DNA from 3 places in the Sphingomonas sp. CFBP 13603 genome. Region 3 is predicted to be linked to each of the others. Evidence: riboswitches for the same ligand, from Rfam matches in the RefSeq annotation. Region 3 holds a riboswitch; each other region holds the start of a gene.
What was found. Region 3 has a riboswitch for cobalamin ahead of IFR23_RS14990 (TonB-dependent receptor plug domain-containing protein). Riboswitches for the same ligand answer to the same signal wherever they lie in the genome.
Positions count from the first base shown of each region.

Region 1: another riboswitch for cobalamin. It lies ahead of IFR23_RS08970 (DUF1636 domain-containing protein); the one in region 3 lies ahead of IFR23_RS14990 (TonB-dependent receptor plug domain-containing protein).
Region 2: another riboswitch for cobalamin. It lies ahead of IFR23_RS07970 (TonB-dependent receptor); the one in region 3 lies ahead of IFR23_RS14990 (TonB-dependent receptor plug domain-containing protein).

Region 1 covers NZ_JADBIA010000004.1:262,802-273,378, forward strand. Annotated here, with positions in the region: gene cbiB (adenosylcobinamide-phosphate synthase CbiB) at 1-353, shown strand, start outside; gene IFR23_RS08950 (cobyric acid synthase) at 341-1,813, shown strand; gene cobS (adenosylcobinamide-GDP ribazoletransferase) at 1,775-2,506, opposite strand; gene IFR23_RS08960 (histidine phosphatase family protein) at 2,503-3,075, opposite strand; gene cobT (nicotinate-nucleotide--dimethylbenzimidazole phosphoribosyltransferase) at 3,072-4,085, opposite strand; gene IFR23_RS08970 (DUF1636 domain-containing protein) at 4,082-4,489, opposite strand; cobalamin riboswitch at 4,661-4,854, opposite strand; gene cobO (cob(I)yrinic acid a,c-diamide adenosyltransferase) at 5,046-5,645, opposite strand; gene IFR23_RS08980 (NAD(P)/FAD-dependent oxidoreductase) at 5,706-7,322, shown strand; gene IFR23_RS08985 (peptidylprolyl isomerase) at 7,686-8,363, opposite strand; gene IFR23_RS08990 (UBP-type zinc finger domain-containing protein) at 8,758-9,063, opposite strand; gene IFR23_RS08995 (FAD-dependent oxidoreductase) at 9,060-10,577, opposite strand, start outside.
Region 2 covers NZ_JADBIA010000004.1:23,437-34,013, reverse strand. Annotated here, with positions in the region: gene IFR23_RS07980 (tryptophan 7-halogenase) at 1-678, shown strand, start outside; gene IFR23_RS07975 (tryptophan halogenase family protein) at 675-2,186, shown strand; cobalamin riboswitch at 2,267-2,498, shown strand; gene IFR23_RS07970 (TonB-dependent receptor) at 2,731-4,911, shown strand; gene IFR23_RS07965 (PepSY domain-containing protein) at 4,847-6,355, shown strand; gene IFR23_RS07960 (DUF2946 family protein) at 6,426-6,857, shown strand; gene IFR23_RS07955 (TonB-dependent receptor) at 7,001-9,217, shown strand; gene IFR23_RS07950 (PepSY-associated TM helix domain-containing protein) at 9,232-10,577, shown strand, end outside.
Region 3 covers NZ_JADBIA010000010.1:73,707-84,283, reverse strand. Annotated here, with positions in the region: gene IFR23_RS15015 (TonB-dependent receptor domain-containing protein) at 1-1,829, shown strand, start outside; gene alr (alanine racemase) at 1,932-2,957, opposite strand; gene IFR23_RS15005 (ABC transporter ATP-binding protein) at 3,007-3,786, opposite strand; gene IFR23_RS15000 (FecCD family ABC transporter permease) at 3,777-4,745, opposite strand; gene IFR23_RS14995 (ABC transporter substrate-binding protein) at 4,909-5,709, opposite strand; gene IFR23_RS14990 (TonB-dependent receptor plug domain-containing protein) at 5,706-7,604, opposite strand; cobalamin riboswitch at 7,721-7,936, opposite strand; gene IFR23_RS14985 (TonB-dependent receptor) at 7,989-10,049, opposite strand; gene IFR23_RS14980 (DUF4126 domain-containing protein) at 10,098-10,562, opposite strand; gene IFR23_RS14975 (hypothetical protein) at 10,561-10,577, shown strand, end outside.

The sequences.
Region 1 (10,577 bases), on a different contig from region 3:
GTGCGTTCGGCTGGGCGGCGGCACGCACCGACGATATCGCCAATCTGATCCCTGCACGGATCAGTGGCGCGCTGCTCTGCATCGCCGCCGGTGGCGGCTGGCGAACGATGCTGCGGGACGCGTCGAAGCATGCCTCGCCCAATGCCGGCTGGCCCGAGGCAGCGATGGCGGGCGCGCTCGACCTGCGCCTGGCTGGGCCGATCGCCTATGATGGCCTCGTCGCCGACAAGCCCTATATCGGCGACGGCCGCGTCGACGTATCGGTGGTGGACCTCAACGACGCGCTCGGCATCTATCGCCGAGCCTGCATCCTTCTCCTCTTTATCGCCGGAGCGATCGCATGGCTGCTCTGATGTTGCAGGGAACCGGCTCGGACGTCGGCAAGTCGGTGCTGGTCGCGGGACTCTGCCGTGCGTTCGCCAATCGCGGGCTGTCGGTCCGCCCGTTCAAGCCGCAGAACATGTCGAACAACGCCGCCGTCACCGCGGATGGCGGCGAGATCGGCCGGGCGCAGGCCACCCAGGCGATCGCGTGCCGGGTTCAACCGAGCGTCGACATGAACCCGGTGCTGCTGAAGCCGCAGGGCGACCGCACCTCGCAACTTATCGTCCGTGGGCAGGTCCGGGGCACGCTCGCCGCGGCACGCTGGCGAGAAGGCCGGGCCGGCTTGCTGGTCGACGTCCTCGACAGCTTCGAACGCCTGTCGACAGGCTGCGATCTGGTCGTCGTCGAGGGCGCGGGCAGCCCCGCCGAGATCAACCTGCGCGACGGCGATATCGCCAATATGGGTTTCGCGCGCGCCGCCGACGTCCCCGTCATCCTGGTCGGCGACATCGATCGTGGCGGCGTCATCGCGTCGCTGGTCGGTACGCGCGCGGTGATCGATCCAGCCGACGCGGCGATGATCCACGGCTTTCTCGTCAACAAGTTCCGCGGCGATCCTGCGCTCTTCGACGACGGCTACCGCGCGATCGAGGCGCGCAGCGGGTGGCGCGGCTACGGCGTCGTGCCGTGGCTCGCCGACGCCGGCCGGTTGCCGAGCGAGGATGCAGTAATCCTCGAACGCCCCGCCGCGTCAGCCGCACGGCGAGTGACGATCGCCTGCCCGATCACGCCACGGATAGCCAATTTCGACGATCTCGATCCGCTCCGGCTCGAACCCGGCGTATCGCTGCTGATGATACCGCCCGGCACTGCGATCCCCGATGTCGACATGATCATCCTCGCCGGATCGAAGGCGACGATCCCCGATCTCGCTTTCGTGCACGCGCAGGGCTGGGACATCGACATCCGCGGGCATCATCGTCGCGGCAAGCCGGTGCTCGGGCTCTGCGGCGGCTATCAGATGCTCGGACGCAGTATCGCCGACCCGCACGGGATCGAGGGCCCGGCGGGCACCGTCGAAGGGCTCGGATTACTGGACATCGACACGATCCTAACCGCGACGAAGACGCTCGAACGCGTCGAGGGCATCGCGGGCGGTGCGCGGTTCGCAGGCTATGAGATGCACATGGGCGAAACCCACGGCGCCGGCTTGGCCCAGCCCGTTGGCCATCGCGCGGACGGCAGCCCGGAAGGTGCGATCAGCGCGGACGGGCTCGTCGCCGGCAGCTACGTCCACGGCCTGCTGGCGCTTGCCGAACAGCGGGCGGTCTGGCTCGCGCGGATCGGCGTCGATGCGGTCGGGCCCGATCACGGCGCCTCGATCGACGCGGCGCTCGACGCGATCGCGGCAACGCTCGAACGCCACCTCGATCTCGACGCGATGCTGGCTTTAGCGCAGCGTGCCGGTCATGACGCCACCAACGGCTAGCGCGAGCAGCACCCCGGTCTCGGCGATCTCGATCCCGGCACCATAGGCATCGCCGGTCACGCCGCCGAGCGTCCGCCGCAACCACGCCGCCACGCCGAGCAACAGGAACGGAACGATCACCAGCGCCGGAGCCATCACCGCCGCCAACGCCAGCACCAGTCCCCAGCCGATGAGGTCCTGCCGCCGCACCGCACCCGCGATCGCCGCCCCCAGGCCGCCCGCCCGGATCGGCGGCAACATCCTGGCCCAGGCGAGCGGCCCCATCCGCGCCGCAAACGGCACGAGGATGACGACCCACCAGCCTGCCATCCCGACCGCATGCAGCAGCACCAGCTTGGCGATCATCTGGCTGACGATCGCGACGACGCCGAAGCTGCCGATATGCGGATCCGCCATCACGGCGAGTAACCGCGTCCGATCGCCGTGCGCCGCGCCCAGGCCGTCGGCGAGGTCAGCCAGCCCGTCGAGATGCAGAGCGCCGGTGATCGCGACCCACGTCAGTAGCGCAGCGCAGGCGCCCGTCCACGGATCGATCAGCGCGCCAAGCCATCCGGCCACCGCGACCATCACGCCGACTGCCAACCCGACGATCGGGTAGAAGCGTATCGCCTCGGCAAAACCGCTCGGCCCGACGGTCACGCGCGGCATCGGCAGGCGCGTCAGGAAGCCGAACGCTACGATCAGCCGCCTCATGTCGCGAGCCCGACGATCTGGACGGTCCGCTCGTCTCCAGGCCAGATCCGCAGCGACACGAGCGACGCATAGGGCAGGTCGAACGCCCAGATCTGTCGTCGATCGAACCCGCACAGATCCGCGAGCGCCGCGCGGATCGCGCCGCCATGCGTGACGATTAGCGTCGCCGCCGGGGGCACATCGGCAAGCGCATCGTGCACGCGGCCTTGGAGCGCAGACCAGCGCTCCCCGCCCGGTGGAGGCGCCGCGTCTGGATCGTCATAAAACTGCGCCAACGCCGTCGGATCGACCTCCGCGGGCTCGAGCCCATCCCAGGCCCCGAAATCGAGCTCGCGCCACCGCGGGTCGACATCGACCTCGATCGCCCGAGAGGCGGCGATCGCCCGCGCACAGTCGCGTGTCCGGGCAAGGTCCGACGTCACGATGCGCGCGACGTCGAGCGTCGCCGCCCGTGCCAGACAGGCGGCAATGCCCTGAACCGTCACCGATGCGTCGGTCCGTCCGAGCAGCAGCCCTTCTCGTGTCGGTGCGCCATGCCGCATCAGGTACAGCATGTGCGAGCCGGTCACGCGACCGAGACCCCCGCCTCGGCAAATGTCGCCATCTCGTCATGCGCCGCCAGCGCCGCGCGAACGAGCAACGTCGCAGTCGCCGCGCCGCTTCCCTCGCCGAGCCGCATGCCCAGCGACAACAGGGGATCGAGACCCAATGCCCGCAACAGGCGCGCATGACCCGGCTCGGCCGACACGTGGCCGGCAAGACAGTGTGCGAGGATATCCGGGCACGCAGCGGCGATCGGCGCGACCGCGGCACAGCATATGAAGCCATCGAACATGACGGGTACGCCAGCGAGGCGCGCCGCGAGGACCGCGCCTGCGATCGCCGCAAGTTCGCGACCGCCAAGCCTGCGTAGCGTCTCGAACGGGGTGGTCAGTGCGTCCCGGTGCAGCGCCAGCCCGGCCTCCACGGTCGCGATCTTGCGGGCCATGCCGTCGTCGTCGACTCCCGTACCGGGCCCGACCCAGTCGCGTGCCGATCCATCGAAGCTGGCGAGGCACAGCGCGGCGGCCGAGGTCGAGTTGCCGATCCCCATTTCGCCGAGCACGATCAGGTCGGGCGCATCCGCAACGACGGCGGCGCCCGCGTTGATCGCGGCGAGACATTCCTCCTCCGACATCGCCGGGGCGACGGTGAAATCGATCGTCGGCCGGTCGAGGTCGAGCGGGACGACTCTGAGATCGAGCCCCGCCGCGCGCGACAGCGCGTTGATCGCCGCGCCGCCATGCTCGAAATTGGCCACCATCTGCGCCGTGACGGAGGCCGGAAACGCACTGACGCCGCGATCGACGATGCCGTGATTACCCGCAAAGATCACCACCCGGCCGCGATCGAGCCGCGGGCGTTCATGGCCCTGCCAGCCGGCCATGAAGACGGCAATCTCTTCCAACCGCCCGAGCGAACCCGGCGGTTTGGTGAGTTGCCCCTGACGCGCCACCGCCGCCGATCGGGCGGCTTCGTCCGGCTGCGGCAACGCGCGCAAGGATGACAGAAATGCTCCGGCCGTCGAAAAGAAGGTCATTCCACGACGAACCCGGCGGGCGGCGTGCGCGTGATGAAGTGGCCCTTCACCCCCTGCGGCCATTGCTTGAACGGCACCTGCCCGAACGCGCTCTCGCCGTAGAGCCGCGCGTAATCGAGGATCGCACGCGCGGCGTCTTCGGTCGGCTCGAATCTGCCGAGCACATAGCCAACCTTGGCGGGCGCGCGGAGGTGGATCGTGCAGAAATCCTGGCACGCGAACAGGCACGGCATCTCCTGCACCGCGACGTCGGCATAAGCCGGATCGCTCGCCTGCACCGCCTTCAGCGCGCTGACCAGCCGCGCGCCGCCGCGTTGGCCGTGCTCGTCGTCGCGCGCATCGGTGGAATGGCGGCACGTATTGCACGCGACTACCGCGACGCCGTCTTCGACCGGCTTCAGCATGTCCGTTCCCGGACGATCTCGGAACGATGTGAACTTGGCATAGAAACCCCTTCGGACAGTCGGTCTCGCACGACGCGAAGGGCGAAGGTGCATGCCTCCAGCCTCCGCGCAACGCGAAGCGATGTCGTCGCTCGGGGTGTTACCCGTCCGTTCGGCGCACCCTGGCCGGACGAAAGACGACCGCGACGGGCAGGTCTCCTGGCTCGCGGGTCAACGCCGTCCGCGCCGCCTTCTCGGGAACATCCCAATGGCATGAGGCACGATGGCTCGCCGCGTACAGTTGCAGGGGCAGCCGGGTGTTTCCCGTTCCCATTTTCATCCCCCTCCGCGCGAGCATCGGGGGAACCTGTCGCGGGGGCAGCGATAGGCGGGAGGTGGAGACGACGCAAGACACGGCTACGTCGGTTAGAAGTCCGCCAGCCATCCCCACGCGCTCCCGTCATCCTGACGAAAGTCAGGATCCAGGGTAACGGGAGGTGGCCTTCGTGGCTCTGGATCCTGACTTTCGTCAGGATGACGGACGGTGGTTTCATTGGGTCGTAGAGTACGAAGCCGCCTAGAACTCCACGCCCGCCTGCGCCTTCACCCCCGACCGGAACGGATGCTTCACCTGCGTCATCTCGGTTACCAGGTCCGCCATCTCGATCAGCGCGTCCGGCGCGTTCCGCCCGGTCACCACGACATGCGTCATCTCGGGCTTCTCGGCTAACACGGCCAGCACCTCGTCGACCAGCAGATACTCATACCGCAACACGATATTGAGTTCATCCGCGACCACCATCGCGTACGACGGGTCGGCAATCATCCGCCTGACCTCGTCCCACGCCTCGCGCGCCACCGCGATGTCGCGCGCGCGATCCTGCGTGTCCCAGGTAAAGCCCTCCCCCATCGGCTTGAACTCGCATAGGTCCGGGAACGCATCGAAAACCGCCTTCTCGCCGGTCGTCATCGCGCCCTTGACGAACTGTACCACGCCAACCTTGCGCCCATGTCCGATCATCCGCACCGCCATGCCGAACGCGGCGGTCGACTTGCCCTTGCCCTTGCCGGTGTGGACGATGATCAGGCCCTTCTCGATCGTCTTGCTCGCGACGATCCGGTCGTGGACCTCCTTGCGCTTGGCGCTCTTGGCATTCTGCTCGTCGTCGGTCCGCATGATCAAGTCCTCTCGTCCTCCCGATGGCGGATCGCGCCGCGCGGCGCTAGAGCGACCGACATGCTCCGCCTCACCGACCTCAAGCTCCCGCTCAACCACGCCGACGAAGCGCTGCCCGCCGCGATCCGCGATCGCCTGCGCGTCACCCCGCGCGACCTGATCCGCTACACCATCGCGAGGCGCGCGCACGATGCCCGCGACAAGATGGACATCCAGCTCGTCTATTCGGTCGACGTCACGCTGAAAAACGAGGACGCCGTCCTCACGCGTTTCCGCAAGGATCGCCACGTCCAGCGCACCCCCGACACGGGATATCGCTTCGTCACCAAGGGCGGCACGAGCTATACCGGCCCCCGACCGGTGGTCGTCGGCGCAGGGCCATGTGGCCTGTTCGCCGGCCTGATCCTAGCGCAGATGGGCTTCCGCCCGATCATCCTCGACCGCGGCAAGGTCGTCCGCGAACGCACCAAGGACACCTGGGGCTTGTGGCGCAAAAGCGTCCTCAACCCCGAATCCAACGTTCAGTTCGGCGAGGGCGGCGCCGGCACCTTCTCCGACGGCAAGCTCTGGAGCCAGATCAAGGACCCGCGCCATCTTGGCCGCAAAGTCCTGACCGAGTTCGTAAAAGCCGGTGCGCCGCCCGAAATCCTGACCGAAGCGCACCCGCATATCGGCACCTTCCGCCTCGTCACGATGGTCGAGAGCATGCGCGAGACGATCGAGGCGCTCGGCGGCGAATACCGCTTCTCGACGCGCGTCGATGGTCTCGACATCGTCGACGAGGCCGGCACCCGCCAACTCCGCGGGCTTCACCTGAGCACCGGCGACTATCTCGAAGCCAACCACGTCGTCTTCGCGGTCGGCCACAGCGCCCGCGACACGTTCGAGATGCTCCATGCCAAGGGTGTCCACGTCGAAGCGAAGCCGTTCTCGATCGGTGTCCGCATCGAGCATCCGCAGTCGTGGATCGACGAAGCCCGGTTCGGCCCCTGCGCCGGTCACCCGGATCTCGGCGCGGCGGCGTACAGCCTGTCGCATCACTGCAAGAACGGGCGAACCGTCTATAGCTTCTGCATGTGCCCAGGCGGCACCGTCGTCGCCGCGACCTCCGAGGAAGGCCGCGTCGCGACCAACGGGATGAGCCAATATTCGCGCAACGAACGCAACGCGAACTCGGGGATCGTCATCGGCATCGACCCCGAGCGCGACTATCCCGGCCACCCGCTCGCCGGGATCGAACTGCAACGCTACTGGGAATCGCGGGCGTATGTGGCCGGGGGTTCGAACTACAAGGCACCCGCGCAACGCATCGGCGACCTGCTCGCTGGGCGGGCGTCGACTGCGCTCGGCTCGGTGATCCCGTCGTACAAGCCGGGCGTGCACATGACCGACCTGTCGGAATGCCTGCCCGAGTTCGCAATCACCGCGCTGCGGGAAGCTTTGCCCGCGTTCGGGCGCGAGATTCCCGGCTACGATCATCCCGACGCAGTGCTGACCGGGGTCGAGACGCGGACCTCGTCGCCGGTGAGGATCACACGGGGCGACGATTTCGTGAGCCTCAATACGGCGGGGCTTTTCCCGGCTGGCGAAGGCGCTGGCTATGCGGGGGGTATTCTTTCCGCGGCGGTCGACGGGATCAAGGTCGCGGAAGCGGTTGCGTTGAGCCTCACTGCTTAAGCCGTTTCGTTCCCCCGCGAAGGCGGGGGTCCAGGAGCCAAGAATACCTGCGTTCGTTACCCTGGGCTCCCACCTTCGCGGGAGAACAGAGGGTTGTGACAACTGATTCAGGGGTCTGCGGGGACCAGTTTCCACAACACCACCCCGGCGGAGGCCGGGGCCCGGTTGGGGGACGTTACTGACCTAAAGGCAAACTGCCATCATTTTGAGCTTTCCAATTGAACCCCGGCTTTCGCCGGGGTGGTGCAAAACTCGATGGCGACTACCTTTGCGCCATAAGCGTATGAGGGAAACGCCACTACCCTGACCAAACTGACAAACGTTCGAAGCAACATTAGTCGATGTGCAGCCCCCTCCAGCCCCTCACCTCCGCCGTTGCGGCCCAGTTTCGATCAACCACGCCCGCGGCAGCCCGGTCGGCTTCGCCACCCCGTCCAGACGCCGCGCACTCACCAGAGCGACCCGCTTCAGGATCATCTGGTCCTTGAACGCATCCATCCCGCCACCAGTCGGCTTGGCGAGGATGCGCTTCACCACGTCCATCCCTGCGACGACATGCCCGAACGCGGCATAGCCCGGATACCCCGCGCGCGCGTCCATCGCCGGCGCCGGCCCGATCGTGATAAAGAAATTCCCCCCAGCCGACGCCGGCGTCATCCCGCGCGCCATCGAGATCGTGCCATCGAGATGCTTGATGCCGGTCATCGCGGTGGTCTCGAGCGGAAACGGCGGTAGTATCCGCCGCGCGTCGGTGCGGATGCCCGCCTGGATAAAGCCGAGCTTCGGCCCGGACTTCTGGCGGCTCGCGCGGTAGAAATCGGTGCCGTCGAACCGACCGTCATCGACATAGGCGAGGAAATTAGCGGTCGTCTTCGGTGCGTGGCGGGCGTCGAGCGCCAGCAGGATCGGCCCCTCGGAGGTGACGATGCGGACGCGGACAAGGCCGGGCTTCGGTCCCGGTTCAGCACGCTGAACCTGCCGCCTTGCCGGCTGCGCCGTTCCCGCGGACGCCAAGGCCGCAATAGCTACGAAGCCGATCATCAAACGCCGCATTTCGATCACTCACGCCTTTACCGATTGGCGGCGGCTACCTGTCCGCCTGCGGAGAGGCAAGCGTGGAGGGGTGTCTAGTGACGTGGAGTAGACCGGTGATCACCGTTGGTACCAACGTCAGTTTTGCACCGCTCAGCATGCACCAGCGAGCGCTTCGGCCTAGTTCCATTCTTCCGAGTAGGCACCACCCCGGCGGAGGCCGGGGGCCAGTTGGGGAACGTCGGTGATGTAGGTTTGCGTTTTGTCACTCAGGCCATGCCAACTGGGCCCCGGCCTCCGCCGGGGAGGTGTGTTGGTGGAGGTCGTCAGGTCTCGCCCGCACGGCTTGAGGACGCCAAGTCGTACCTATCGGCATAGTTGAGAGAGCGGCATTCCCGCCCCCTCAAACATAACGCGGGATCGGCCCAACCTGCGGCGTCTGGTCCGGCAGGTCCACCATCGTTTCGTCCACGAAGCACCAGCCCCAGCCTTCCGGCGGGTCATAGCCCTCGATAATCGGATGCCGTGTCGCGTGGAAGTGTCCGGTCGCGTGGCGGTGCGGGGAGTCGTCGCAACAGCCGACATGACCGCATTCCCGGCACAGCCGCAGATGCACCCATTCGCTGCCGATCCGGAGGCACTCCTCGCATCCCTTCGCGCTCGGCGTTACGTCGCGGATCGTCTCCATGTGCGTGCAGCCGTAGCTCATTCCGCGTGCCTTTCCGCCATGTCGGCCAAAACCGTGTGGATCTGCGCGACCACCGCCGCGCCTTCGCCGACCGCCGCCGCGACGCGCTTGGTCGATCCGGCCCGTACGTCACCGATCGCGAACACGCCCGCGCGGCTCGTCTGCAACGGCAGTTCGGCGGCACCGGTGACGATGAACCCCTTCTCGTCGGTATCGACACAGCCCTTCAGCCACCCCGCATTGGGGTCCGCGCCGATGAACAGGAACAGGTGTCGCATCGCGCACCGCGTCTCCACGCCGTCGCTGCGTTGGCGGAAGATCGCCGCCGTCAGTCCAGTCGCGCGCTCGCCCTCCAGCCCGACGATCTCGGTGCCGACGCGGATCGTCACGTTGGGCAGCGCGGCGATCCGGTCGATCAAATATTTCGACATCGTCGCGGCCAACGGGCGTCGTACGATCAAGTGCAAATGCTTCACGCGCGGCGCGAGGAACACCACCGCCTGCCCGGCCGAGTTGCCGCCGCCGACCAGCGCGACCTCTTCGCCCTCGCACAACCGCGCCTCGATCGGCGACGCCCAATAGGACACGCCGGCGCCCTCGAACTCCGCCAGGTCCGGGATGTCCGGTCGCCGATACCGCGCGCCCGACGCGACGATCACCGTTCGCGACTGAACGCGTCGATCGCCCGGCAGTTCGAGCGCCAGCGGGTCACCCGCGGGCCGATCCTCCTCGCATTCGAGATGCTCGACGGTCAGCGGGATCGCGATCTCCGCGCCGAACTTGAGCGCCTGGTTGAATGCACGCCCGGCCAGCGCCTGCCCCGAAATGCCGGTCGGGAAGCCCAGGTAGTTCTCGATCCTAGCCGACGCCCCCGCCTGTCCGCCGATCGCACGCTCGTCGAGCACGATCACCGACAGTCCCTCCGACGCCGCATACACCGCCGCCGCCAGCCCCGCCGGCCCCGCGCCGACGATCGCGACGTCGTACACGGTGTCCGGATCAAGCTCGGGCGTGATGCCTAGACAAGCCGCAACCTCGATATCTGACGGCCTTTTGAGCACCGTACCATTCGGGCAGACTACGAGCGGCAGATCGCTCGACGCGACACCGGTCCGCTCGACCAGTGCACGCCCCTCGTCATCGGATGCCGCATCGAGGACGATGTTCGGATAGCCCGATCGCGTGAGAAACCCCTGTAGCCGGACGACGTCTGGACTGTCCGGCAGGCCGACGATGACCGTCCCCCCGCTGCCCTGCTCGATCAACCCGACCCGCCGGAGGATCAGCGCGCGCATCACGATCTCGCCGACGTCGGCCGAGCCGACCATCAGCGCGCGCAGATGCGCCGGATCGAACGGCAGCGCGGTACAGCCTTGGGGGCCAGCCGTGCCTCCAGCGATCGTCGGGCGCCCGGCAAGCTGGTTGACCTCGCCCGTCAATTGCCCCGGGCCGTGCGTGGTGATCGGTGCCTCGTGACTCAATCCGTCGCGACGGACGACGTCGATCGTTCCTTCGAGCACGAGCCATGCCGCGAC
Region 2 (10,577 bases), on a different contig from region 3:
GGGTGGCGGTTCGAAAAGCCTTTGCGGGATCGCACGCTGGTCGGCCTTGCCTATGCCGCCGCCCAGACACCGGACTCCAGCGCACGTCGCATTCTCCCCGCAGGCGAGGAGGTCGTGGACATCGCCCCCGGCGCCCGCCCGGAACCCTGGCTCCACAACGTCCTCGCGCTCGGTGACGCCGCTGTCACGCTCGATCCGCTGGCCGACGCCAATCTCCACCTCGCGCAAGCAGGGATCCTGCGCGCGATCGACCTCCTGCCCGGCCGTGACTGCGCCGCCAGCGAACTCGCCGAGTACAACGCCCGCACCTACCGCCAGGCATCGCGCGTGCGCGATTTCCAGGCCGCGCACTATCACGCCGCGACCCGAACTGGCGGCGACTTCTGGAAGCACGTCCGCCGACTGCCTCGCACGGACAGCCTCGATCACACGCTCGACCAGTTCGCTCACCGCGGTCGCCTGCCGTTCTACGAAGACGAAAGCTTCGAGCCGGACGAGTGGCGTGGCCTGCTTCTAGGCCTTGGCACTATTCCACGCGTTCCCGATCCGGTCGCCGCGTCAGCGCCGCTGGCATCCGTCCGCGCAGCGCTCAGCCAAATGGCCGAGAACAACGGCGCGCTGCCATCACGGCTTCCGCTCTACCCTACCTATCTCGCACACTTGGAACGCACTCGATGACCGATCCCATTCGCAAAGTCGTCATCGTCGGCGGCGGCACCGCCGGCTGGATGGCGGCTGCCGCAGCGGCACGCTTCCTCGACGACGGCCAGCGCCAGATCGTCCTCGTCGAATCCGATGCGATCGGCACGGTCGGCGTCGGCGAGGCGACGATCCCGCCCATCCTCGGCTTCAATCATCTGCTCGGCATAGACGAACGTGACTTCGTCCGCGCGACAGGCGCTACCTTCAAGCTCGGGATCGAGTTCGTCGGCTGGGACACCGGCGCCGATCGGTACATGCATACGTTCGGGACGATCGGTAGGGACATCCAGGGCCTGGCGTTTCATCAACTTTGGCTGAAACTACAGAACCACCCCGGCATCGGCGCAATCGAGGCCTATTCTCCGGGTGGCATGGCCTCAAGGGTTGGCCGTTTCGGGCTACCGAACGACGAGCAGCGCCGGTCGGGCGCAAGCCCCATGGCCTACGCCTATCATTTCGACGCCAGCCTCTACGCCGCCTTCCTGCGTCGGCACGCCGAGGCCGGTGGTGTCACTCGCGTCGAAGGCCGCATCATCGGCGCCGACCGCGATCCGGAGAACGGCCATGTCCGCGCAGTTCGGCTCGAGGATGGCACCGCGGTAGAGGGCGACCTGTTCATCGATTGCTCGGGCTTCCGCAGCCTGCTGCTCGGCGACACGATGGGGGTCGAATTCGAGGACTGGTCGCACTGGCTTCCCTGCGACCGTGCGATCGCGGTTCCGACCGAACCGACCACGCCTGTACTGCCCTACACCCGCGCCACCGCACGCCCGGCGGGCTGGCAATGGCGGATCCCGCTCCAGCACCGCACCGGCAACGGCCATGTCTACGCCAGCACGCACATGTCAGACGACGAGGCCACCGCGCTCCTGCTCGCGAACCTCGACAGCGCCTCGACCGCCGATCCGCGCCAGCTTCGCTTCAAGGCAGGCCGGCGCGCGAAAATGTGGGAGGGCAACGTCGTTGCGCTCGGCCTTGCCGGCGGCTTCCTCGAACCGCTCGAATCGACCAGCATCCACCTGATCCAGACCGGCATCTCGAAGCTGTTCGCGCTGTTCCCCGATCGCGGCTTTTCCGCCGTCGAACGCGACGAATACAACCGGCTGATGGGCGACGCCTACACGTCGATCCGCGATTTCATCATCCTGCACTATCACGCGACCCGCCGCGACGACTCCGTGTTCTGGCGCCATGTCCGCACCATGCCGGTGCCCGACAGCCTGACTCGCAAGGTCGCACTGTTCCGCGAGAAGGGGCGCATCTTCCGCTACGACGACGAACTGTTCGGCATCCCGAGCTGGGTTCAGGTTCTGCTCGGCCAGAACGTCATACCGGTAGGTTACGACCCGGTCGTCGATGCGCTCGATGCCGACCGCGTTGCAGACGCCCTCCGCCAGATGCGGGCGGCCACCCTGCGCGCCGCCGAAGCCCTGCCATCCCATGCGGACTTCGTCGCCCGCTACGCAGCCTTCGTCGGCGTTTAGAACGGGTCCGACACGATCGTCGATTGCCCGCACTTCCCGCCCGAGCTACACCTTCCCCGTCGGCCCGTTCTTCGGACGGGTCGGCATGATCGCACCGGTGCTCCGCAAGGAGCTTAAAAGGGAACGCGGTGAGGGTGGCTTCGGCCATCCGATGCCGAGGCTGTCCCTGCAACTGTAAGCGGCGAGCGTGATGCATGTGCGTGGCCGGGCGAATGCCCCGAGCCACCAGCCACTGGACCGATCGGTCTGGGAAGGTTGTGCACCAAGCGGTGACCCGTGAGCCAGGAGACCTGCCGGCGTGTGGTCGCTCTTGCCTGGTCCAGGGGATGGCCGAGGCACGGTACTCCGTCTGAGCGACGATGTGTGCGGTGGGGACCGCATGGGCAGACGTGCCGGCCGCGACGGCGTCCGGCGGGCACGACTGCTCCCGTTCGCTTAGGCGCGTGCTCGGGCCGATCGCTCGTGACGCGGGCCGAGGCGTGGGCTCGCGCGCCATGCTCGAGAGCGTCCCCTGCCGGTTCGTCCGACGCCCCGGGGGTTACCAATGGTCTTTTCGATTTCGCGCGCCACGATCGCCGCGTCCTTTCTCGTTTCGATACTGCCGCCCACGGCATACGCTCAGATCGCGGAGGACCGATCCGGCGATACGACCGACGACATCCTCGTCACCGGTCGTCATCAAGCGGACCTCACCGTCCCGAACGCGACCGGCAGCCGGCTCAAACTGACGCCGCTCGAAACACCCGCGACGCTGTCCGTCATAGACGGGGATACGATCCGGGCACGCGGCGACATGACGGTGATCGACGCGACCAGCCGCGCGCCCGGCATCACCAGCGTCGGCAATCTCGGCAATGGCGGCACCGCGCTCGCCGCCCGCGGGTTCAGCGGCCAGGGTTCGGTGCTCCAGCTGATCGACGGCGCCCGGCTGTTTCCGGCGGCCGGCACGATCACCTTCCCGACCGACCCGTGGATGGTCGACCGCATCGACATCCTCAGCGGCCCCGCCTCCGTACTCTACGGCCAAGGTGCGCTAGGCGGCGCGGTCAACGTGCTGATGCGCCAGCCGAATACCGTACGGACGCAGGTCGACGGCGAGATCGGCTATGGATCGCAGGACAGTTTCCATGTCGCAGCCGGCGCAGGCGGACCGATCGGCAATGACCTGTCGTACCGCGTCGACGGCAGCTATCGGCGGTCCGAAGGCTATGTCGATCGCGGGCAGTCACGCAGCTACGCGCTGTCCGCCACGCTGCGCTGGGCACCGACCGACACGCTCGTCGTCACCGCGCGCGACGATTACGGCAACCAGAACCCGATGCGCTATTTCGGCACGCCGCTGATCGACGGGCGTCTCGACGACAACAACCGCGATCGCAACTACAACACGCGCGACGGGCATGTCCGGTACCGCGACAACCGCACCAGCCTGCAGATCGATTGGACGCCGACCGACGCGCTCACCGTCAGCAACCAGGCGTACCGCCTGACCTCGAAGCGATCGTGGCTCAATCTCGAAAGCTATTGCTGGATCGCGGCGGACGGTTTCTGCCCGAACGGTGCCAATGGCGATCCTGCTACGCCCGGCCGGATCTATCGCACCGACATGACCGGGATCGTCCACGACCAGACGCAATGGGGCGATCAGGCCAGCATGACTCTGAAGACGCCCATCGCCGACGGCATTTCGAACGATGTCGTGCTGGGTTTCGACGTGAACCTGATCAAGCTCACATACTCGCATAATTTCGGCGCCGACCCGCAGATTTCCCCAGTCGACCCGTATGACTTCGACCCCGGCCTGATCGTCGACACGCAGGGGATCGCACCGCGCTATCGTACGCGGACCAACGAATATGCGGTCTTCGCGGAGGACCGGCTGAAGCTCGGCGATCACGTCTCGATCGTCGGCGGCATCCGGTACGAACGCGACCGGATCCAGCGCTGGACGATCGACTCCACGGTCGCCGTCCCCACGGAGACCTTGGCGCTCGACAAGCGGCTCCACAACACGACGTGGCGCGTCGGCAGTGTCTATCAACCGATCCCGACCGTCTCGCTCTATGCGCAATACGCGACCGGGGTCGATCCGCTCGGCACGCTGACGACCTATTCGACCGGGCAGGTGCAGTTCAGCAACGCAAAGGGCGATCAGGTCGAGATCGGCGCCAAGGCGGCGTTCCTGGGCGGACGCGGCACCGCGACGATCGCGGCGTATCGCATCGTCAAGAAAGGCCTGCTGTCGCAGCTGACGCCGACCAGTCCGATCGAGCAGGTCGGCCAGCGATCCGCCAAGGGTATCGAGGCTGCCGTCTCGCTGGACTTGCCCAAGGGGTTCGGGATCGACGCGAACGGCAGCGTATTGAACGCGAGGTTCGACGATTTCGTCTCGGGCGGCAGGAGTTACGCCGGCAACACGCCGCCCGACGTACCGGAGACGGTGGCGAACCTGTGGCTGCGCTGGACCGCGACGCGCGCATTCCAGGCGCACGCCGGGCTCCGCTATGTCGGACGCCGCTATTCGGATAACGCGAACGACTTCCGCATACCCGGTTACGTGACCGTCGACGCCACGCTGTCCTACGCAATGACGCCGCGGGTCGCGGTCGATCTCCACGTCTATAATCTGCTCGACAAGGATTATGCGATCAACAGCTACGGTGCGCAGCAGTGGATCCTCGGACGGCCTCGCGCAGTGGACGTTTCGCTTCGTGCCGGGTTCTAGCCTCCGCCGCCCCGCGTCGTTCGGCAGGGTCGGCCGGCGCTGGTTGTATCTCGTCCATCGGTGGGTCGGCATCGCCAGCTGCCTGTTCTTCGCGATGTGGTTCGTGTCGGGGCTGGTGATGCTGTACGTCCCCTATCCGTCGCTCACACCGGCCGAGACTTTGGCACGCGCGGAGCCGATCGACTGGCGCGCGGTGAACGTGCCGCCGCCAATCGACGGCGGACACCTGCCGCAGGAGCTGTTGCTCGAGATGCGCGACGGCGTCCCAGTCTGGCGGATCGAACGCTGGGAAGGCGACCGGCGAACCGTTTCCGCTGACGCTGGCGCCCTGCTTGCGCCAGTCGACGCCGCCTACGCCACGCGCGTGGCGAGCCGCTTCGGCCGGGAACCTGCAGCGCAGGTCGAACGCATCGTTCGCGATCAATGGACTGTGTCTGGCGGGTTCGATCGACATCGTCCGCTCTGGAAAGTGACGCTCGCAGATCCGCCGGGCACCGAGTTGTACGTGTCCTCTTTGACAGGCGGCATCGTCCAGTCGACGACCCGCAGCGAGCGCGTCTGGAACTGGCTCGGCTCGGTGCCGCACTGGCTGTATCCGACGATATTGCGGCAGGACAATTCCGCCTGGCGTCAGGTCGTGATGTGGGTTTCCGGCCCCTGCATCGCCGCAGCGGTGACAGGAATGTGGATCGGCATCCTGCGCACGCGGACGGGATCGCGCCGGTTCAAGGGCGGCCGGATGACGCCCTATCGCGGTTGGATGCTGTGGCATCACGTCGCCGGTCTGGTCGGCGGAGGCTTCCTGATCGCATGGATCTTCAGCGGCTGGCTGTCGGTCGATCCCTGGCACCTGTTCCGGGGTGTCGAGCCCGACGCCGCGGCCGTTCGCGCCTATGCCGCGTCCGACGCGATGCCTCTCGTCGATCTCGATCGACTGCGCGCCCCCGGATCTGGCGCCGTCCGCGCCCGGCTGATCGACAACGCGCATACGCCCCTCGTCCTGCTCGAATACGCCGATGGAAAACGAACGAGCCTCGGTGCAGCGACCTTCGCACCAGCCCGCCCCAGCACGCCGGCAATCGTCGCCGCAGCACGGCGACTCCAGCATGGCGCGCTGATCGCGCTCGACCGGCTGACCGCACCAGACGCCTATTGGTACGAGCCGGGTGGCAAGCCGCGCCTGCCAATCCTCCGGCTACGGTTCGACGACCCGCCAGCGACCTGGCTCTACATCGACCCCCAGACCGGCGAGGTACTTGTGACCATCGACCGTCGCCGCCGGGCCTATCGCTGGGCGTTCGATCTGCTCCACAAATGGGATCTGAACGTGCTGACGCTGCATCGCCCGCTCTGGGATCTGCTGCTCTGGCTGTTCTCGATCGTCGGTCTCGTCACGTCGGTCAGCGGCATCTGGCTCGGCTGGAAACGGCTCAGGCGCGGCTGATCCCGATATCGCGCCGAACCGGACCGTTTGCCCAAGTGACACCGCCGCGCACTCCGCGTAGTCGGTAGGCATGGCCGGGTTCCGTCGCCTTTTCCTCGATCACCGCACGCTGTCGGCGTGGCTGATCGTCTGCGCGCTGGCGATGAAGATCCTCGTCCCCGCAGGCTTCATGCCGGTCGTCTCCGGGGGCACGGTGACGATCCAGATCTGCGGCGGCACCGCGCCCTCGATGGCAACGATGATGGCCAAGGCCACGGTGATGGCCGAGGCGATGCCCGGCATGACGCATCATCAGGACAAGGGCGATCACCAGAACCGCGAGATGCCTTGCGCGTTCTCCGGGCTGTCCGCACCTTCGCTCGCCGCGGTCGATCCGCTGCTGCTTGCGATCGCGATCGCGTTCATCGTCGCCATTGGGTTTCGCCGGACATCGACCACCCCTGTCGCCGCGCGCGCCTATCTCAGGCCACCCTTGCGAGGTCCCCCACGCATCTCCGCGTGATCGGACGACCTTAAAACTCGCCGATCACACCGCTTCGACCGTCCGCACACCGGACGGAACAGCCTCCGCGCGCGATGTCGCCGCGCGGACCACGGCATCCATGCCGGCGCCTTCGTGCGTCGCCATGACGAACAGGGACTCGCATGTTCAGAACATTCCTGGCCGCCTCGGCGTCCATCGTCGCACTCTCCTCCCCGGCCCACGCAACCGATACGGATGATCCGCAGACCGAAATCGTCGTCAACGGCCAGCGCGATAAGCTGAAGCTCGATCGCAAGTCCGACACCGGCAGCCGCCTCGGCCTGTCGGTGCGCGAGACTCCCGCCACGGTCGAGACGCTGACTCAGGCCGACATGCAGGTCCAGGGCCTGCGGACCGCGCGCGAGGCGTTCAATTCGGTGGTCGGCGCGATCGCCGGCAACGTCCCCGGCAACCCCGCGGTCGTGACGTTGCGCGGCTTTTCGGGCGGCGCCGTATCGATCCTCCAGGACGGCGTCCGCGTCTCCACCTCGACCGTCGTCCAGCGCGACACCAACGTCTGGCATTACGACCGGATCGACGTCGTCAAGGGCCCCGCCTCGGTCCTCTACGGCGAAGGCGCGCTGGCCGGCGTCATCAACAAGGTCACGCGCAAGCCCACCCTCGACGGCGATCATCTCGACGGACTGCTCAGCATCGGCAGCTTCGCCACCGTGACCGCGGCGAGCGGCGTCAACCTCAAGCTGTCCGACACCGTCGCGATCCGCGCCGACGCCAGCTATCTGCATTCCGACAGCCTCTACGACGTCGACGACAACGCGACGCGTTCCACCGGTCTCACCGCCAGCATCCTCCTCAAGCCCGCGCCCGACCTTTCCGTCATGCTCGCGGTCGATCACTACGAGGACCGCTACGACAGCAGCTATCAGGGCCTCCCGTTCGTCTCCGCCGCGGTCGCGCGCGACCCAAGCGACGCGCTTCGCAGCCCCAACGGCATGGTTCTCGACAAGGCGCTACGCCGCCGCAACTACAACCCTGCCGGCGCCTATTCCGGCGCGCGCGACACGACGCTGCGCTCGCGGATCGACTATGCGATCGGCAGCGGCTGGTCGGTCGCCAACGACTTCACCTGGTATCATGCCAAACGCGATTTCGTGCTCAGCGGCGATCAGGTCTTCACCGCGCCGACGCCCGCGTTCCCGAACGGCAGCTTCGCGCGATCGGTCCAGCGGATCTACCATGATCACCGTTTCTGGAACGAGCGCCTCGTGATCGCCAACGACGGCAAGATCGCTGGCCTTCGCAACCGCTTCAGCCTCGGCGGCGAATATAACGACACCAATTTCACCAATCCGCGCCAGCAAGGCCCGATCGGCGGCAACACGGCCGCACGGATCACCAACGTCGATCCGTACGCGCCTGTCGTGGGCATCTTCCCGACCGACGCCGCTGCCTATTCCACCACCAACGTCATCTACGAGTCGAAGCTGAAGACCGCCTCCGTCTTCGCCGAGGATGCGCTAAATCTCACTCCCGGATGGCTGCTGGTCGGCGGCGCGCGCTACGACCACATCGATCTCAACCGCGTCATCGTCAACCTGAACGCGAACGGCGCCGTCACACGCGGTACGCCAACCTACGACCCGTTCTCGTGGCGGATCGGCACCACCTACGATCTCACGCCCGACCTCACCGTCTATGGCCAATACACGACCGCGGTCACGCCCGTGTCCTCGATCCTGCTCCAGTCGATCGTCAACACCGGCTACAAGCTCACCAAGGGCCGCGCCTACGAAGTCGGCTTCAAGGCCTCCGCCTTCGCCAAGCGGCTCACGATGACCGGTGCCGCCTACCGCATCGAGCAGAGCAACATCCTCACCCGCGATCCGACCAATCCGCAACAGGCAGTGCAGGGCGGCGAGCAGTCGTCGCAGGGCGTCGAACTCAGCATCGGTGCGGCCGTCACCGACGCGCTCTCGCTGTCGGCGGGCGCCGCCTATACCGACGCCAACTACGATCAACTCAGCGAACTCGTCGCAGGCGCCCGCATCGATCGCGCCGGCAATCGCCCGATCAACACGCCTTCGACCACCGTTAGCGGGTCCGCACTCTACACGATCAAGGCGCTCCCGGTGACGCTCGGCGGCTTCGTCCGCCACGTCTCGGGTTTCTACACCGACACCGCGAACACCTATTTCGTCCGCGGCCATACCGTCGTCGAGGCGTCGGTCAGCTACCAGGTCGCGCCGCAAGCCTCCGTTTCGGTCCGCGGTCGCAACCTGACCAACGCATTCTACGGCGAATATTCGGGCTACCCGACGACCAACGTCTATATCGGCGCGCCTCGCAGCGTCGAAATCGCCCTTTCCACGCATTTCTGAGCAGGGGTTTCCCAATGGCTTCCGCCAGTTCGATCGATCCGAAGGCCTACCGCGCGATCTGGCGGTGGCATTTCTACGCCGGCCTCATCGTCGCGCCGTTCCTGCTGATCCTCAGCATCACCGGTGCGATCTACCTCTTCAACGACGAGATCGACGACGCGCTCTATCCTTCGCAACGCTTCGTCGCGCTGCATACGACGACCGTGCCGCCGTCCCGCATGATCCGCGCCGCGTTGACTGCGTATCCAGGCGCCGCGACCCGGATCGACCTACCTGGTGCGGCCGACCGGTCTGCCGTCGTGTACGTGACGCCGGACCAAGGCGAACCGCTGCGCGTGGCGGTGGACCCCGGCACCGGTCGAGTTCTGGGATCGACGATCTACGCTCGCACGCTCGTCGGGTTCGCCGACGCGATGCACGGGTCGCTGACGCTCGGCACGATCGGAGACCGCATCGTCGAGCTGGCCGCGTGCTGGGCGCTGGTCCTGATCTTTACTGGCCTCTACCTCTGGTGGCCGCGAAACCGCCGCGGGTTTGCCGGCATCCTCTATCCCCGCTTGCGCGCCGGCGGACGCCTGTTCTGGCGAGACCTGCACGCGGTGATCGGGGTCTGGTCGGTCGCGTTCATCGCATTCCTGCTGCTAACCGGCCTCCCCTGGGCCGGCGTCGAGGGCGATCTGCTGAACCGAGGCACCGCGGCGATCGGTATCGGCTACCCCGCCTCGAACCGCACGCACAACGCGCCGACGAGCGTGCCGATGAAGACGGCACTGGGCGAGGCTCCCTGGACGATGGAACTCGCCCCGATGCCAAGCTCGGCATCTTCGTCCGAACACGCGGGCCATGCCGGACACGAGATGGCGATGGCCGTCCGCGACGACGCGGCCGTGTCCGGCATAGACCGGATCGCCAACTCGGTCGCTCGCGACCACGGTGTGACCGGCGCCTACCGCCTGTTCCTGCCGAGTGGCCCGACCGGCGTCTACACCGCCTACACCTACCCCGACCGGCCGCAGGGCCAGCGCACGCTCTATTTCGATCGCTGGACCGGCGGCCTGATCCGCGAGGTCGGCTATCCCGATTACGGCTGGGCGGCAAAGGCGATCGAGCTTGGCGTCCAGCTTCACATGGGCAATTATTTCGGGCTCGCGAACCAGCTCGTGATGCTGTCGATCTGCATCGCGATCGTCGTGCTCGTCGTCAGCGGCATCGTCATGTGGTGGAAACGCCGCCCGGCAGGCCGCCTCGCCGCCCCGGCCCGCGTCCCCTCCGCCCGGATCAAGGGCGCCATCGCGATCCTGATCGCAGCCGGCCTCGCCTTCCCGATGCTCGGGGTGTCGGCACTCGCGATCTTCCTGCT
Region 3 (10,577 bases):
CGCTGGCGCCAGGCGCCACCACGTTCCAGGCGCAGCGCATCAACGTCGATTTCGGCGCCCGTGGCGAGAACCATCGTCGCGAAACCTATCGTATCGTTGCCGGCGTCGAGGGCACGTTCAACACCGATTGGCGCTACGAGGTCGCCTTCAACTACGGCCATCTGGACACGTTCTATGCGACCCAGGGCAACGTAAACGTCCAGAAGTTCAAGAACTCGCAGGATGCGGTCCGCAACGCCGGTGGCAATATCGTCTGCGGCATCAACGCCGATGCAAGCACAGCCAATGACGACGCGAGCTGCGTTCCCGTCAACCTGTTCGGCCAGGGTGCACCCAGCGCCTCGGCATTGAACTATTTCGTCGTGAACTCGACCCGCCGCCAGCAGGCCGACCAGTATGATGCGACCGCGTTCGTGTCGGGCGACCTTTCGCAGCTGTTCGAACTGCCGGGCGGCCCGGTCGCATTCTCGATCGGCGGCGAATATCGCCGGGAGACAGCCTATTCGGCATTCGACGACGTCACGCGGAGCGGTGCGACCTTCCTCAACGCCATTCCGATCTTCGACCCGCCGGCGCAGGTCGTAAAGGAAGCATACGGTGAAATCCGTATTCCGCTGCTGAAGGACGTTCCATTCTTCCAGGAACTGACGATCGATGGCGCAGGTCGCGTTTCAGACTATAACATCGGCGCAACCGGCACCGTGTATTCCTACAATGCCGGCCTGACCTGGTCGCCGGTACGCGATATCCGTCTTCGTGGCAGCTATGCCCGTTCGGTTCGTGCACCGACCCAGGGGGATCTGTTCTCGGCGCCGAGCCAGACCTTCCTCAACGGCCTGATCGACCCCTGCAGCCAGAACAATATCCGCAACGGCCCGAACCGTGCGGCTAACTGCGCAGCCGCAGGCGTTCCGACGACCCAGACGTTCAACGGTATCACGGAGCCTTTCACCAACGTTCCGACCTCCGGCATCAGCGGTCTGAACGGCAGCAATCCCAATCTGCGCGAGGAAACCGCAGACAGCTTTACTGGCGGTTTCATCCTCCAGCCCAGCATGATCCCGGGCCTTACGCTGTCGGTCGACTACTACAACATCAAGATCACCAACGTGATCTTCGCGCTGGCGCCCCAGACGATCATCAACCAGTGCTACGACAGCCCGAGCGGCATCAACAATCAGTATTGCGCGGCATTGACGCGTAATCCCAACGGCACCTTCGCTGGTCAGACCGGCGTCACCAACGGTGGCGCGCAGATCTCCTTCCCTGCGACCGGGCAGTCGTTCCTCTCGGGTCCATTCAACTTTGCCAAGCAGAAGACATCCGGTGTCGATGCCGATCTGAGCTATAGCCATAATGTTGGCGGTGCGAAGGTAACGTTGCGTGGTATCGTCAGCTACTTGATCAACCGCGACAACTATACCGACATCAACACCCCAAGCTTCATCGACCAGCAGAAGTTCGAAGTCGGAGATCCGGAATGGTCGGGTTCGTTCACGGCCAATGTCGACTTCGGCGTCTTCGACCTTAACTACAACTTCCGTTATGTCGGCAAGCAGACGGTCGCTGCCGAATATGAGACGCAGAACTCGGTCCAGGGTCGCCCGGCTCGCGATCCCGACGCGTTCCCGTTCACCTTCTACCCGGATGTGACCTACCACAACATCCGCGTCGGTGCGGACGTCACGGACAAGTTCCGCTTCTATGCCGGCATGGACAACGTGTTCGACCGCCAGCCCCCCTACGACATCACCGGCACGACCGGCGCGCAGGGCATCTACGAGAACGTCGGCCGCTTCATGTACGCAGGCTTCGAAGCCAAGTTCTGATCCGCCGATCTACCAACTGAAAAGGCCGCTCCTTACGGGGCGGCCTTTTTTTTGCTTGAAGCAAGTCCTGATGCCGGCCTGCGGTGCCGCATGATGCGCTTGTTAACGCCAAACTCGCGAATAGCGTCTGCCAAGACTGGTCAACAGTTCGTATTGCGACATCCCCGATACCGCGGCCGCTTCGGGCAGCGCGAAATCGAGCGCCAGCCATGTCCCTTCGTGCACTGCTGGTACACTCGTCACGTCGATGGCCACGAGATCCATCGATACGCGACCGATAACGGGCATCGGGATGCCGCCCGCCGATGCGGTTCCACAGTTCGAAAATCCGCGAAAATAGCCGTCGGCATAGCCCAAGTTGAGGATCGCCACCTCGGTGTCGGCGGGCGCCGTCCAGGTCGCGTTATAGCCTACCGTTTGCCCCACGCGTACGCGACGGCACTGAAGGACTTGCGCTTCGATCGTGGCCACGAACTTGACCGCATCCGCCAGGCCGGCGCGGGGGACTCCACCATATACCGCCAGCCCAGGCCGCGTGAGATCGAACGCATAGCCGTCGAGCGCAATCCCCGCAGAATTGGCGAGACTCAGGCGCTTTGCAGTCGTCGCGCCTGCCAGTGCAGCGAACCGGTCGCGCTGCACGGCGTTCATTGGAGAATCCTCGTCGGCGCAGGCTAGATGGCTCATCAGCGTTTCGATCTGGAGGCCGTCGAGCAAGCCGGCGGCGATGTCGTCCGCCGAGACGCCAAGGCGGTTCATGCCGGTGTCGACCATGACGTCGCACACGCCGCCGCCCGCCGTTTTCCAGCGCGCGACTTGGCGGGGGGTGTTGAGAACCGGGCGGGCGAAGCCGGCGGCCGCGGCGGGCATGTCCTCTTCGCGGACGCCGTGGAGGACGGAAACCGTCAGGCCCAGCGGGGCGAGTTCGGCGGCTTCCTGCCAGTTCGACACGAAGAAGTCGCGGCAGCCTGCGTCTGCCAGGCGGCGCGCAACCTCGATCGCGCCGAGGCCGTAACCGTTCGCCTTGACCGCGGCACCACATGCGGCGGTGCCGCTCATGCGGTCGAGCGTGCGCCAGTTCTGGACGAGAGCGTCGCCGTCTAGGCGCAGGCGGAGGGGAGCGGGAATGTCGATCACCCGGCGCGGGATAGTGCCACGGGCGCGGCGCGTCGACCGTCTATGCCGCCTTGATGCGTCCGACCGGCACCAGCAGGCGGCGATCGCCATCGTCGAGTGGCGCTACACGGACGCCGAATACGCGGCCGAGCGTCTCCGCGGTCATCACCTCGGCGACGGGCCCGAAGGCAACCAACCGGCCGTCGGTGAGCAGCAGCGCGTCGTCCGCCGCGCGCTGCGCCTGGACGAGGTCGTGGAGGACGATCGCCACCCCTGCCCCGCCGAGCGCGTAGCCGCGCAGGCGGGCGAGCAGGTCGATCTGGTGCGACGGATCGAGGCTCGCGAGCGGCTCGTCCGCCAGCAACCAGCGCGGCTCGCCCGCCAGCACGCGCCCCAGCAGGACCCGCGCCCGCTCGCCGCCGGAGAGTTCGCCGACCGGGCGGTCCGCGAGGTGAATCGTCTCGGTGTCGTGCATCGCGCGCTCGACTGCGGCGCGATCGGCGGGCGACGGGGCGGCATGCGCGCCAAGGTGCGGCAGGCGGCCGAGCGCGACGACATCGCGCGCGACGATGTTCCAGTGGACCGTCGCGTCCTGCGGGAGATAGCCGATCGCGCGGGCGCGCGCGCGCGCGTCCATCCTGGCGACGTCCTGCGCGTCGAGGCGGACACTGCCGGTACTGCGGTCGACAAGTGCGGCTGCAGCCTTGACGAGCGTGCTCTTGCCGGCGCCGTTGGGGCCCAGGATCGCGGTGACGCGGCCGGGACGCAGGTGCGCGGACACGTCGTTGAGGACGGTGCGCTTGCCAAGTTTCACGCCCAGCGCATTGATAATCAGATCCATGCGCGACCTCGTTCCCTGACCAGCAACCCGAGGAAAAACGGCGCGCCGATCATCGCCATCGCCACGCCGAGCCGGACTTCGCCCGCGCCGGGCGCGAGGCGGACGAGGCTGTCGGCAGCGAGCACGAGCGCCGCTCCACCGAGCGCGGAGGGCAGCAGCAACGCGCTCGGGCGGTGACCGAAGATCGGTCGCAACAGATGCGGGACGACCAGCCCGACGAAGCCGATCACGCCGGTCACGGCGACGCCAGCACCGACGACGAGCCCCGTGCCGAGCACGACCAGCAATCGGACCCGGCCCATCCGCGTCCCGAGCGACCGCGCCGCCGCCTCGCCCAGCGCCAGCGCGTCGAGCGAGCGGCCGGTGAGCATCAGCAGCGCCGCGCCGACCGCCATCGGCGGGAGCGCGAGCGTCACGTCGTCCCAACCGCGATCGGTCAGCGCGCCCATGATCCAGTCGATCACCTCGGCGACCGCATAGGGGTTCGGCGCGATCGAGATCAGGAACGCGGTCAGCGCGCCGGCGAGGCTCGACAGCACCGTACCCGCGAGGATGAAGGTGATCGCGCTCGGCGACCGCCATGTCAGCGCGGCGAGCAACGCGACCGCGCCGCCTGCCCCCAGCATCGCCGCCGCGAAGATCGCGGGGCCGGAGCCGAGCCCGAACACGATTGCCGCGACTGCTGCGAGGGCTGCGACCGACGACACGCCGACGACGGCGGGGTCGGCGAGCGGATTGCGGAGATAGCCTTGCAGCACCGCGCCCGACAGGCCGAGCGTGGCGCCGAGCGCTAGCCCGAGGACTGCACGTGGGAGGCGCAGTTCGAGGATGATCCACCAGCGCGGGTCGGTCGAGAACCAGGCGGAGGCCGGCACCCAGACTTTCCCGCAGCCGAGCGACAGGCCGAACAGGAGGATCACGAGCAGACCGAGGGCGACGAGCTTGAGGGTGCGGGTCATCAAAACGCCGCCTCGCCCATACCGACCACCGCCACGACCGCCACCCCGGCGGAGGCCGGGGCCCAATTGGAGGACGGTCGTGACGATGCGCGGCACTCCGTTACTTCGGCCATTCCAATTGGGCCCCGGCCTTCGCCGGGGTGGTTTTGGTATGCGTGCAGCATCACAGCCCCGCCCGGATCGCGGCAAGGCGTTCGAGCGCAGGCGGGATCGTCGGCCCACCGCAATTGACCAGGACGCGCGGGAAGACGGCTTGCGGCGTGTTCGGCAACAAGCGGTGGCGCAGCGCGGTGCCGCGGCTTTTTCGTTCGGAAGCGATCACGACGGCGGGGGGCTGCGTCACGATCGTTTCGGCTGACAGCGTGCCGGTATGCGTCAGGCCGTAGCTCGCGGCGGCGTTGCGGAAGCCGACGCGCGTCATCATGTCGTTCAGCAACGTGCTCCCCCCGGTCGCGAGATCGCCGCTGATATAGAGCAACGCGCTCGGCGAAGCGCCATCCTTGCGGCTCCGGCGCGACACCGCGCGGTCGATCTCAGCGTTGATTCGCGCGCCGCCCATCGGCGCACCGGCAGCCTCGGCGATCTGCGTGACCTGCGCCTGGCTCTCCGCGATCGAGTCGGGGATGCCGATCAGCAGCGTCTTCAAACCGGCCCGCGCATAGGCCGCCTGCGTCGCGGGGGGCGTGTAGGTGCTAGCGATGACCAGATCGGGGTGGAGCGCGATCACCTCCTCTGCGGTCCCGGCGATCCCGCGAAACCTACGCGCGACAGCGATCGGGATCGAGGTTGCGGAGGGATCCTGCGAATAATGGCTGATCGCGGCCATCTTTGCGGGCGGCAGGATGCGGACCAGCACCGAATCCGCGCACGGATTGGTCGAGACGATCCCCCCGCCTACTCCCGCGCCGGGGGGCTTGGCGCAGCCCCCGATCAGGAGCGCGAGGAGGATCGCCCCGCGCCTCACTTCAGGCGCAACCGCACGCCGCCATAGGCCGCGCGGCCGTAATTGCCGTAGCCGGCAATCGTCTCGTACCGCGAGTCGGTCAGATTATCGACGCGGCCATAGACCGCGAACCGCTCGCCGATCGGCAGTTCCGCACGGACGCCGGCCAGCGCATAGCCGTCGAGCCGCGTGGTATTGCTCGCCTCGTCGAAGCTGTCGCCGACCATCGTCACGGTGCCGCCGACGGACAGTCCGAACGCGAACCGATAATCGGCATCGACGCTCGCGGTCTGCTTTGGGCGACGTGCCAGAACATTGCCGAAATTGTCCCCGATCGAGCGGTTCTCGGTGTCGATATAGCTGTAGTTGGCGGTCAGCGTCAGCGCGTCGACCGGGCGCAGCGCGAGCGTGAATTCGACGCCATCCGCTTCGGCCCGCGCGACGTTGTCGTAAACGCCGAACGGACGGTTGGCGCAGATCGAACCGGGCGTCGCCAGCTCGGCCGGGCTGCAATCGCGGAAGTCGATCTGGTTGCGCGTGCGGCGATTGAAATAGGTCACCGCGACGCGCGCCCGGTTGCCGAGAAACGCCTGTTCGACGCCAACGTCGAAGTTGCGTGCCGTCTCCGGATCGAGGCCACGGTTCCCGTAGTCGGAGAACAGCTGGTACAAGGTCGGTGCCTTGAAGCCCTCGCCATAGCTCGCGCGGACGGTGGTGCCGGTCCGCAATGCCAACGCTGCGTTGGCGCCGAACGTCGTGTGGCTGCCGAAATCGTCGTGGTCGTCGTTGCGGACGCCGCCGGTGACCGTGAGGATATCGAGCGGCTTGACGATCAGCTGGCCGTACACGCTGGTGATGCCGGTATCTGCAAACGTGAAGCCGTCGTTGAAACGACTGTTCTCGCGCTCGACACCTGCGACGACGCGCACCTGGTCGAGCGGGCGGAAGTCGCCCTGATATTCATAGCGCTCGCTACGGCCACGGCCAATGAACGATATGTCGCCACCGGGCTGGGTGAAGTTGTCGCGGTTGATATCGGCGATCGTGAACGCCACGCGGTTGTTGAACCGACCGTCCGCGAGGTTCGCATGTAGGCCCGCATAGCCGTAAAGCTCTTGCGTGGTGGCGTAGGCGAGACTGTCGGCGACCACGAACGTGTTCGGGTCAAAACCGTCGTCGATCTCGACTTTGCTGTCCGCGAAATAGCCGCGCAGGTCCAGGCCGATGCCCGGCGCGAACTCGACGCCCACCCGCCCGGTTGCGCCATATTGGCGATAGCCGTCGCGCTCCGTGCCGCTGGCTGCGGACGAGATACCGTCGGTGCGCAGATAGCCGCCGGTCAGCGATCCGGACACCGGCCCCGACTTGCCCGAGACGCCCGCGCTCGCGAACACGCTGTCGGCATAGCCGTACTCGGCGTTGGCGCGCGCTTGCACGCCCTCGGTCGGCGCGGCTGTGATGATGTTGACGACGCCCCCAATCGCCTGGCTGCCCCAAGGCACCGAGTTCGGCCCGCGCAATATCTCGATGCGCTCGACCGAGCTCGACAGCAGGTTGCCGAAGTTGAAGCCGCCCCCGGTCGACGAGGGGTCGTTGACGCGCACGCCATCGATCACGACGAGCGTCTGGTCCGCCTCGGCACCGCGGATGCGAACGCTGGTCAGCGCGCCGACCGTACCGTTGCGCGTGACGGTAATGCCCGGCGTGGTCGCGAGCAGATCGGACACGACGGTGGTCTGGCGGCGCTCGATCTCGGCGCGGTCGATCACGGTCACGGCCTGGCCGATCTCGCTCAGCGGTTGCGCCGCGCGGGTCGCGGTGACGACGACTTCGGGGGCGTCGAAGTCGGGAATGTCCTGCGCATAGGCGGGCGATGCGATCGCCGCGGCACTCAGGAGAAGGAAGAATTTCGTCATCGGCTGCGTCCTAAACGGAACCGCCAGCGACCATTCGCCGGGCGGCCAGACGTCTCTCGCTCGAGGAAACCCGGCATGACCGGAGCACTCGTCCGCGCCGGACACCCGCCCGCGCAGTGGATCGACCGTGAGAGGCAGGTCTCCTGGCTTCCGGGTCGCCGCGCCCACCCCGCCTTCCCAGGTCGAGACCCAGTGGCATATCGGGGTGGCCGCTATCCGGTCACAGTTGCGGGTACAGCGCCGGTCTTGCGGATTTGGATCGTGACGACCCGGCCCGCGCACCGACTTCCCTTTTGATCCCGTCGCCGGGAACCCTTCACGTTGGCGGCATTAGTCGTGCGCCAGACACGGGTCAACGCAGAGACACCTGGAGACGATCGGCGCTCACCGCCCGCCGTACCGCAGCCCCACCCAGATCGTTCGCGGCGTGGCGCGCTCGACGATGTTCGCGCCGCTGATCCCTGCCTCGACGCGCTCGTTGAACAAATTCTCCCCGCGCACCTCGGCGACCAGCGAGCGCAGGATCGGCAACGCCGCATACGCGTCCAGCGTCGTCGCCGGATCGAGCACCCGCGTGTTCTGGTCGTCATCGAACTGCCGGCCGATATGGCGCACGGTCAGCGACAGCGCTGCCGCGTCGTGTCGCCAGTCGATCGTCCCCGAAACCTGATCGCGCGGGGTCTGCGCCGGACGCAAACCGTCCAGAGCAGCCGTGATCCCCGACCCCTCGACCTTCGAATTCGTATGCGACCACGATGCCTGCACGCCAAACGGACCCGGCCGATACGCCGCATCCAGCTCGAACCCGTGCGCGCGGATCGCGTCGAGGTTCTGGCGAACGCGGTAGGTCGTCACCCCCGGCAACACCTGCGGCGGGTTGGTCGTCGTGACGTTGGCCACCGCATCCTTCAGCCGGTTGTAGAAATACGTCGCGGCGATGCTCACGCCCGGAGCAGGCGTCAGCGTGACACCGCCCTCGACCCCGGTCAGCCGCTCCGGCGACAGCAGCGCGTTCGCCGCGGTCGCATCGTTGCCGACGCGGAATGGTCGATACAGTTCGTTGAGCGTCGGCAATCGCCACCCGCGATACCCGGCCGCCCGCAGCGTGATCGCCTCGACCGGTTGATACGCTACGCCCGCCCGGCCGGTCGTCTCGCTGCCGTCGCGATCCGCATAGCGCAGATTGGTCAGCGCCGCGCCGCCCGCGAGCGGCCGTTCGGACAGATAGCCACCGTCGATCGACCACCAGTCGACCCGGCCACCCAGGCTGAACGTGAAGTCGCCCGCGACGAGGCTCCCATCCGCGAACACGCCAGTCGTCGTCGTGCTCCCGCCGGCCTCGCGCCGCCGCGTCGGCGCTGCGTTGACGAACGTGTACAGCTCCTGCGTCTTCCCGCTGACATCGCGAACATCCGCTCCCAGGCGAAGCGCGATGCTCTCGCCCAGCGGCGGGAGGATCTCGATCCGTCCCCCCAGCCCCGTCGCGGGCGTATTATACTGGTTGAGCGACTGGATTGCGGTCGTCCGCGCGGCATTGATGCTGTTGAAGCTGCTCGCGAACGCGCGCGTCTGCAGATACGCCAGCGCCGAATATCCCCAACGCCCGCGCCCGACCAGCCGGACGCTCGCATCCGCGCCTTCGCTCTTGTTGTCGGTGAAGTCGCTGCCCCGGTCGCGCCGATCGGTGAATGCGCTCGCATTCATCTGCAATTCGGTCTTCGCACCGATCCCGACGACGGTCCGCAGCGCGCCCGACGCCTGCTCGTACGGCGCGGCGCGATCGACGATCCCCCGGCTTTCCTCGACGGTCGGCGTGAAGCCATCCCCGCGCGCGTAAGCGCCGGACAGGGTCGCAAACCCCGACCCGCGCACCAGTGCGGCATACCCCTGGGCATCGACCGAATCCCGGCTGCCATACGCAACGTTGCCCTGGAAAGGCGCCGCTTGGTCCGGCGTCGCGCTTTCGAGCTCGACCGTCCCGGCCAGCGCGCCCGGCCCCTGATACCCGCTACCGCCGCCGCGCGTGACGCGGATGCGCCCGAGCCTTTCCGTCGCATACGCCGGAAACGCGACCCAGCCGCCGAACGGATCCGCCTGCGGCACGCCGTCGAAGATCAGCAGCGCACGGCTCGACGCATTGCCACCGATCCCGCGCAACGAAATCCCCTGGCTGGTCGGGTTGGCGCTGCGCGAATCCGACCGACGAAACTGCTGGAGCCCCGCGACATCGGCCAGCACGCTCTCCAGCCGATTGCTCGCATTCGCCTGGATCCGCGCGCGATCGATCGTGACGACGTCGTACGCACGATCGCCGGGCGCATCGGCAAGCCCGCGCCCGGTGACGACGATCTCAGCCGGCTGGTCGGCCGCGACACTTGTCTGCGCAATCGCGCTCCCGGACGAGATCAACACGAAGGCGAGCGTAGAGAATGAGATACGGATCATTACCACCGCATGGCAGCTTTTCCGCCCGCCCGGAATACACCTCCGACGTCAGGCTGCGCCGAGCTTCGCCGCATTGCGCGCGATCGCCGCCGCGCTGGCAAGAACCACCGCATCCTCGACGAACCCCGTCGGTGTCTGGCCGTACTGCGACATCGCCGCCATTCGCGCACGCCAGCCGGGATAGGATGCCGCGACCGCCGTCAGTCCACCCACCGCGGCGCCGATCCACCGCTGCCGCCGCGGGACGAGCGAAGCCCCCGCGATCGCCGACGTGACGAACCGCGCGGCCAGGCCGATCGCGACGATCCGGTCGGGCGCGGTCTTCTGCTTGTCCCCCGCCATCTCGCCGATCGCGAGTGCCAGCGCACCTGCGGCGACGATGGGATGCGACAGCAGCTTCGGCGCACCATTGTCGGCAGGCAGTTCGTCGCGAGCGGCGGCGATGGCGACCGCGGCGAGCGGCGTCATCGCGCGCTGGCCACCGACGAGGCCCATCAGGAAGGATGCGAGCATGATGATCTCCGAAAA